DNA from 4 places in the Enterococcus sp. XAF26B05_ASV22 genome. Region 2 is predicted to be linked to each of the others. Evidence: predicted binding sites of a transcription regulator. Region 2 holds the regulator's gene; each other region holds the start of a gene.

Region 1 (2,207 bases), 310 kb from region 2:
GAGAGCGCTTGTTTAATACTATCAAATCGCTTATTTAGGAAATAAATTTGTAATAAAAATGCATATTTTTTAGGATCAGCATAAAATAACGGTAAGACTTCGTTATCATCAACGGATTCATAAAAAGCTTCTGATCCTAAATGTTCTGAAATAATTTCTGTTAAACTTGATTTCCCTGCACCAATTGTACCTGCTAAAACGATCACTGCCATCGAACTCCCTACCTAATTAATTATTGTTTTTTTGATTTTCAACCAATGAACCATGCCAAAAATAGAATTGACAGTATACATGCAGTACATGACAAATAAGGCATAATCTCCCCCTGCATGGGTTCCTGCTCTAAACCATAATACTATGGAAAAAAGATTACCTAACAACCAAAAAATAAATTGTGACTGGTACCTTTTGATCATCAATAACATCGCTGTGGCGGAAACGCTGAAAGTGATAGCATCAAGCATTTGTTGTGCATCATTGACAAACCCTAAAACTGAATAAGCAACCATTCCAATTCCTAACCACACGACACACGCATATAACCATTGAATTCCTTTCAACGTTTTTACCTCTGTGACATTACCTGACCCATCTTCGCTGACTTTTAACCATGTATACAAGCCTGCAATATCCATAATTACATAAAAGCTTTGAAGTAAAACCTCAGCATAGACTCGTGTTTTAAACCCAAAATAACCTATGATCAATGCACTTATAAACCCAAATAGGTAATTGCTAGCCTTGCCTTGAGCAATTAAATTGACGCAAACAATACCTGATATCCCAGCTACTAATGTAATCCAACTAGAAGGATTGAAAATGAACGCTACTAATTGTACAACAATCATCGCGAACAAAAAAAGATAGTTTTTTCTTTGCCAGCCTTTAAAATCATTTATAATAACATTTAAACCCAAATCAAACAAACCTTTCATTTGCCAGTATTTATCATTTTCTAATGAGATGACGACTTATTAAATTTACCTCTGTTTCAAGATCAAGTCAATCTGAATTCTATCCAATTATTGATTATGAGACATTTTTATACAATATATTGTGTTTCCTAATAGTTTACATCTATATATAGTATAAAGAAATTGCAATGATGCTTTCAATTTTTGTATTTTAAGTCTACTCAGCCAAAGCTGATTTTTATGCTGTTGTTCTATCTGAGTCGCTGCACCAAAAAAGCATCCGAGACAATCTTGTCTTAGATACTTTTTTTGGTGCTTTTAATGATCAGCCAATTTTTCCATTATGATCGATATCTTCATCGGTCAAACGCTCGACTTCTTTAACGAACTCTTTACTCGTTTCTAGATACTCATCTTCTTCATCATAATCATCCAAGATGGAGCCCATGATTGCATTCGATGGAATCGCATCTGCATTCGCAAACATTTCAATGTGCTGATGTAAATTTGTGAATTCCATTGGTGCATCACCACCATATTCGCCATCTAAGTTGATCATCATTCTACTGTTCGGTTCAAGCGTCTCTGCACGTAAATGACTCGTTTTCGTGTATATCAGTCGGTTATCTTCGATATGTTTACCACCGTTTAACATTAGTGCAGCTAAATGCAAAATCTCAAAAACATTGGCTGTTTTCACTATAATCAATGAAAATTTTCCATCATCAAGTTTTGCGTCTGGTGCAATTTTTTCAAAGCCACCAACAGAGTTAGTCAAGCCCAAGAAAAACATAGAAGCATTTCCTTCATAAACACCTTCGTCATACTCCATTAGCATTTTAACTGGTTTCACTCGAGGTAGCATTTCTGCACCTTTCGCTAAATAAGCAAGATAACCAAAAATACTTTTAAGTTCTGACGGGACTTCATAAGTCAATTCAGTTAAATGACCACCAGCCGCTATGTTGATGAAATAACTGTCTTTTGCTTTGCCGATATCCATTTTGACCGTTTGATTTTTTTTGATAACTTCTGCTGCTTTGACAATATTATCTCTTGGAATTTTTAAAGCTCTTGCGTAATCATTGGTTGTTCCAGCAGGAATGATTGCCATAGACGGCCGTTTTTCTAAAGGAGCAATACCATTAACGACTTCATTGATCGTTCCGTCACCGCCAGCCGCAACAATTAGGTCGAAACCTAATTCTGCAACTCGGCGAGCTTCGTTCTTAGCGGAATTTTCTTCTGGAGTTGTGGCAAAAGCACTTGCTTCATATCCGCATTCTTCCACAA
Region 2 (2,207 bases):
TTTTAGACAGTCATTTGGCTGGGCGATGTTTGCAGCGATGAATGTTATTAAATATCAATTGATTTATTGGGTATTTTTCGTAATGAGCGATTTTCCATTAATTTTAATTGCTCCTTTAGCTTTTAGTGCAGTTTATTCCTTGGCATATCTTTCAATTCCAAGGAACGATTTAGCAAAAAGGGACAAATGGATTGTGTTCTTTGCGTTTCCTTTTACTGTGTTATGGGCAATCTTCGTATTATCGCCTGTTCGAATTTGGGGGTACATCACCCATAGGAATACAGGATGGGGAACGCGAGACAAAATAGAACTATAAGATGACAATGAGGCTGGGACAGGAGCGTTTAATCCCGAGAAATAAGAAGGAATTCACGAAAATTGTTTTTCAAATTTTTGTGAATTTCAGCTTATTTCCGAAGGGGTTGCTTCTACTCCCGCCGTTTATTCGTATTTAGGGTGTGATACAAAAGTGATTTTTACTTTTGTCCTACACCTATTTTTTTTTAAAAGCAGAAAATCGTTCTAAAATTAGAACGCAACAATAAGAAAAAAATGGTTAAGAAGTAAACGTTAATGGCTGGTTTCTCAAGCATTTCATGTTATAATATAGGAAGTATATTAAAACGAAACGTTAAACATAGATATTAGTAGATAAAATGAGGTGAACACTATGCGTTGTCCAAGATGTCATCATAATAATTCTCGCGTAATTGATAGTCGACAAGCAGACGATGGACGTGCAATCCGTCGTCGAAGAGAATGTGAAAATTGCAATTACCGTTTTACAACATTTGAACGAATTGAAGCAGCGCCATTGTTAGTCATCAAGAAAAATGGTGACCGAGAAGAATTTAACAGAGAGAAGATTTTACGTGGTTTGATCCGATCAGCTGAGAAACGCCCAGTTGCTATGGAACAAATGGAGCAAATCGTTGACAATGTCGAAAATAGAGTACGTAGCTTAGGCGAAAATGAGATTTCAACTACTCTAGTTGGCGAATATGTAATGGAAGATTTAGTGAACTTGGATGAAATCGCCTATATTCGCTTTGCCAGTGTCTACCGTCAATTCAAAGATATGAGTGTGTTCTTAAAAGAATTACAAGGAATCGTAGACAAAGCAAAATCTTCAAATCCAGACACAACCAATGATTAAGGAGGTCTTTCCTTGAAAGAGAATTGGAAAGAAGTCCATCCTAAAAGTATTTTTCAAGTAGCACTATCGTATCCGTTATCCAATCAAGAACAAGCAGTATTGACACTTTTATATCAACCAATTATTGGTGCCGAAGCTTTTAGTTTATACTTGACACTCCTATCCGAAGTAGAAGAGTCTGGTGTCAGTGAGTCACTTTTTCATGCTGATTTGATTACGATGATGGACATGAGTATCAAACAAATTCAAACAGCTAGAAAGAAATTAGAAGGAATCGGGTTACTAGGAACGTTTGTCAAAGACGATTCTGAACTTGGCGCACATTTTTTATACAGGTTGAATCATCCTGAAACAGCTGAACGTTTTTTTAAAGATGAAGTATTATCGTTAACCCTTCTAAACATCGTAGGACAAAGAAAATTGGACAAATTATTTGACCGCTTTAAACCAAAATTTATTAATTTGACTGGTTTTGCAGAAGTTTCAGCAAGCTTTAAAGAGGTGTATCAATTCAAAGAAGAACAAATCATTTCTCAAAGTAAGCTATTAAGCCAAATGGAACGATCTTTTAACGATCCAAGACCAGCACAAAAGCCAAGTGCAGTCAATGAAAGCTTTGATTGGGCATATTTTGTACAAGGGATAGAAAAACTTGGAATCAAGTTGCCAGATAATAGTATAGGATTCAAAGAAGAAGTATTTGTTTTTCATAACTTATTTGGCATTACAGAATTAGACATGATCGATTTTTGTTCTAAATCATTTGATTATTATACAAGTAAGATCGTTGTAAAGGACTTTGAGCGAGTAGTCTATAGAACCTTTGATCCTGATAAAAAGCAAAAACCAAGTGAATTTCAACGAAATGATTCGGTTGAGTTGTCTGCAGAAGATCAGCAGACATATCGGTATAACTCATTGAAAATGAACGGATTCTCAACACAAGACATTCAGATGATCATGGATAGTGAGAAGAATTTTCCGTTAAATTATTTAGAAGCACTAAAAAATGAACGTGGTGGGTATACAACCCCGCAAGAACGTTCACTGG
Region 3 (2,207 bases), 440 kb from region 2:
TCCTCTTTTCAATAAAAAGAAGTGATTCGCTGCAAACATAAACCCTAAAATCATGATCACAACGAGAACACCACCAAGATTCATCGCCCCACTGATATGAACCTCTTGTCCAACTCTATTTGCCAACGTTCTATTATAAGTGATTGCACTAAAACAATAGTAAACAACTACTGCAAATGTCATGCTAACAAAGTAAACTAAATAATTGAGAAATTGGCCTTTAAAGTTTTTCCAAGACAAATTAAAAATCATTCGCTCGACCACCTCCGCCAATCGTTGCTTGCATGTCGATCACCCGATTAAAAAATTCTTTTCTAGAGCCTTGCCGAACAACTTCTGAAAAAATCACACCATCTTTGATGAACAAAATGCGATTACAGTAACTTGCAGTATAAGGATCATGTGTGACCATCATAATCGTTGTATCATCTTGTATGTTCATATTTGTCATGTATTGTAGCAATTCAGCTGCTGATTTAGAGTCTAAAGATCCTGTTGGTTCATCAGCAAAAATTATTTTAGGTTTGGTAATCAACGCACGTGCTTCGAGCTACTCGTTGTTTTTGTCCGATCGAGATAGCATTTGGATAGGCGTTCATCAATTGTTCAATCCCCAAAACACTCGCAACATGTGCTAAGCGTTTTTCCATTTCAACCAAGGACATTCTATCAACAGTCAAAGGGAGCAAAATATTATCTTTTACAGTCAAGGTGTCCATTAAATTAAAATTTTGAAAGATAAAGCCTAGTTTTTTGCGGCGAAAATCACTGATTTGATTGTCTCTCATTTTTAAAATATCCTGACCATCGATTTGAACTGTTCCGATTGTCGGTAACGCAATTGTTGAGATCGTGCTCAATAAAGTGGATTTTCCTGCACCACTTGGCCCCATGATTCCGACAAATTCACCTTGATCAACAGAAAATGAAATATTATTCAATACCTGTACTTTATTATTTCGATAGCCGTATGATTTACTTAAATGATTCACTTCTAAAATTTTTTTCATGTTTTTCGCTCCAGTTTTATTCATTGTCCTTATAATATCAATATTTCGTGTTGATGAACATCGTTTCCTCTTACAATTCAGTAATAATAAATTTTTTTAACAATCATTTATTTTTCAGGTAAAACGTTGTGACGATTTCCACAAACCTTTTAGGCAGTCGTTTTCACTATTTTTTCATTTCTTATAAACACTACATGTAGTTGTAAACGTAGGTTTAATTTTGAATTAAACACTATATATAGTTGAAAGTTTTATTGAATTGTTTTATGATAGGTAGGAATAAAACTATGAGGAGATGGGTAGTACATGATGGAGATTAAACAAGCTAATAATGAAGTGAGTTCAACTGATTCAACCCTACACACGATAAAAATCGTTAAAAGAGATGGACGATTGGTTGATTTTGATGATCAAAAAATTTACGATGCCTTGATCAAAGCTGAACAAAAAATTCGCGGTTCTTTAGACCCGCTTGCCCATGAACGAATTCAAGAAATTGTTGAACGAATCGATCAGGAAATTTCAGCACGTTTCTCTGAAGATGTAAAAATATATGAAATCCAAAATATTGTCGAACATATTTTACTAGCAAGAAATGAATATGAACTAGCAGAAGAATATATCAATTACCGTACTCGTCGTGATTTTGAGCGTAGCAAAGCAACAGATATCAACTTTACAATCAGCAAATTGATCAACAAGGATCAATCTGTGGTGAATGAAAACGCGAATAAAGATAGTGATGTCTTCAACACACAACGAGATTTAACTGCGGGAATCGTCGGTAAATCGATTGGCCTGAAGCTCCTACCTCCTCATGTTGCAAATGCACATCAAAAAGGAGATATACATTACCATGACTTAGATTATCATCCATATACCCCAATGACAAACTGCTGCTTGATTGATTTTAAAGGCATGCTAAATAATGGATTTAAGATCGGTAATGCCGAAGTCGAAGCACCAAAATCGATCCAAACAGCTACTGCCCAAATTTCACAAATTATCGCAAATGTGGCATCTAGCCAATATGGTGGTTGCTCGGCAGACCGTGTGGATGAATTGCTAGCACCTTTTGCTGAATTAAATTATCAAAAACATTTAGTTGACGCAAAAGAATGGATCGAAGGAACTGACCGACAAGAAGCCTATGCTAAAAGTAAAACAAAAAAAGATATTTATGATGCCATGCAAAGT
Region 4 (2,207 bases), 580 kb from region 2:
CTCTTCTGGTGTGTAAGGAGATAGAGAATAAATACCTGGTAGATCCTGAATCGTTATCTGTTTATTTTTTTTAAGCTTTCCTTCTTTTCGTTCAACAGTAACACCCGGCCAATTTCCTACATATTGATTTGCGCCTGTTAACGCATTGAATGTCGTTGTTTTCCCACTATTGGGATTTCCTGTCAACGCAATATGCCGTTCTTCCATTCCTTATCCTTCTTTCTGCACCAAGACTAGTTCTGCTTCATTTTTTCTTAACGTTAATTCGTATCCACGAAGATTGATTTCAATCGGGTCCCCTAAAGGCGCCATTTTTCTGACTAGTAAATCCACCCCTTTTGTTAGTCCCATATCCATTAATCGTCTTTTAACAGCACCTTGTCCATGAATCCCAATGACGCGAGCTTTCTCCCCCACTGTTAATTGATCGAGCGATAGCCAATTTTCCTCATTGATACTTTTTTCTACTATTGTAATCTGCTGCAATACAGATACATTAATCGCAATTCGACTATTATGTAGCAAAACGATCCCATTCTCCCTAGAATAATTCACCAATACCACTTTTCCTCCTGAGACAAAACCAAGGTTATTTAGATGTTTCTTGGCAAAACCTTCCGCTTGAATTCCTTCAATTGTATAAACCTTATTCAACTTTGCTTGTGCCAATGTCAACATTTAGTGATCCTCCTATTTTAAAAGCCAGTATCTTGTAACATAATTCATCCCAATCATTTCCCTTTTAAAGCGAAATCTTGTGAAAAAGTTTCATTCATTCTCCCATTGATACTGATAATCGTTCTCATCAAGTATACCTGTTTGTGAGACTTAAATCAATGTTCTATCTACCTATAGTAAGAAAATACTCTCCACGCTGATTTGCCTCAATTTTTGTAGTGTGTCTTACTTTCATTCACCACTATATCTTGTGCTTTAGCCTCCATATTTTCTAATTCAAAATTTAATAAATTTCTTTTTTTAGCACAAAAACAGCTTGAAAAGTCGCCTAAATCTAGAGATTACGAGCTTTCATATTTCTTTCAAAAACACAAAACATGGTATTCAGACAAAAAACAACCACAATATGTAGTGCCTAACTGTTGACTTTTTTCGTGAGAGATTTATACTAGTGAAGTAAACTAATTGAGGGGGAATTAAAAATGAACGTAAAAATCTTTTCTAAAAATAATTGTATCCAATGTAAAATGGCAAAACGCTTTTTGAGCGAGAATAATATAGCATTTGAAGAAGTAAATATCGATATCCAACCAGACGCGATCGAATGGTTAAAAGAACAAGGATTTCAAAGTGTTCCGGTTATCACTTCTGACGCTACAACAGTTGTAGGATTTCGTCCTGATCAATTAAAACAATTGGCTAGCTAAAATGAAAATTGTTTATTTTTCAGTCACTGGACAAACCAGACGCTTCATTAAAAAATTGGATTTAGCAGCTTACGAAATTGAGCCTGCGAATCCTTTTTTTGAGATAAATGAGCCTTTTGTTCTAGTCGTTCCTACTTATGACCAAGAGATCACTGAAGTAGTGAACGATTTTCTTGATTACAAAAGTAATCGAGAAAACTTACAAGGCGTTGCAGGAGGCGGCAACCTTAATTTCGCAGAATTATTTGTATATACAGCCAAAGACATAGCACGTGATTACAACGTTCCGATGCTTTTTGCATTTGAATTTAGCGGTACGAACGAAGACGTGGAATCCTTTAAGAAAGTAGTGAATGAACTTGAGTCTAAAAGAAATTAAAGATGTTAGCTATTTTAAGCTGAATAACGAGATCAACCGTCCCGTTGATGGACAAATTCCTTTACATAAGGATAAAGAAGCTTTGGAAGCTTTCTTCAAAGAAAATGTTCTTCCTAACACAAGAACCTTCAATACTATAGAAGAAAAAATCAATTACTTGATCGACAATGATTATTTAGAAACCGCCTTTATCGAAAAATATTCTATGGCTTTTATTGAACAATTATACACATTTCTTGATGAACAGCAGTTTGAATTCAAATCATTCATGGCCGCTTACAAGTTTTATTCACAATATGCGCTTAAAAACAACGAAGGAACTGAATACTTAGAAAGTTATGAAGATCGTGTCGCTTTTAATGCATTATATTTCGCTGATGGCAATGAAGAATTAGCTTTAATTTTAGCTGATGAAATGATTCATCAACGTTACCAACCTGCAA

What was found. The regulator NrdR, encoded in region 2, represses ribonucleotide reductase genes. The targets are predictions, from matches to a motif close to ACACNATATATNGTGT.
Region 1: pnuC (nicotinamide riboside transporter PnuC) is a predicted target of NrdR. The motif match lies at 1,045-1,060, and genes of this name have one in related genera.
Region 3: nrdD (anaerobic ribonucleoside-triphosphate reductase) is a predicted target of NrdR. The motif match lies at 1,240-1,255, and genes of this name have one in related genera.
Region 4: nrdH (glutaredoxin-like protein NrdH) is a predicted target of NrdR. The motif match lies at 1,078-1,093, and genes of this name have one in related genera.

The regions. Positions count from the first base shown of each region.
Region 1 covers NZ_CM161538.1:969,513-971,719, reverse strand. Annotated here, with positions in the region: gene AC1PU0_RS04815 (deoxynucleoside kinase) at 1-212, opposite strand, end outside; gene pnuC (nicotinamide riboside transporter PnuC) at 225-935, opposite strand; gene AC1PU0_RS04805 (diacylglycerol kinase) at 1,240-2,207, opposite strand, start outside.
Region 2 covers NZ_CM161538.1:1,277,873-1,280,079, forward strand. Annotated here, with positions in the region: gene AC1PU0_RS06315 (glycosyltransferase) at 1-316, shown strand, start outside; gene nrdR (transcriptional regulator NrdR) at 671-1,156, shown strand; gene AC1PU0_RS06325 (replication initiation and membrane attachment family protein) at 1,169-2,207, shown strand, end outside.
Region 3 covers NZ_CM161538.1:837,641-839,847, reverse strand. Annotated here, with positions in the region: gene AC1PU0_RS04185 (ABC transporter permease) at 1-252, opposite strand, end outside; partial or broken gene AC1PU0_RS04180 (ABC transporter ATP-binding protein) at 242-1,010, opposite strand; gene nrdD (anaerobic ribonucleoside-triphosphate reductase) at 1,317-2,207, shown strand, end outside.
Region 4 covers NZ_CM161538.1:699,307-701,513, reverse strand. Annotated here, with positions in the region: gene feoB (ferrous iron transport protein B) at 1-207, opposite strand, end outside; gene AC1PU0_RS03505 (FeoA family protein) at 211-678, opposite strand; gene nrdH (glutaredoxin-like protein NrdH) at 1,161-1,385, shown strand; gene nrdI (class Ib ribonucleoside-diphosphate reductase assembly flavoprotein NrdI) at 1,387-1,764, shown strand; gene nrdE (class 1b ribonucleoside-diphosphate reductase subunit alpha) at 1,745-2,207, shown strand, end outside.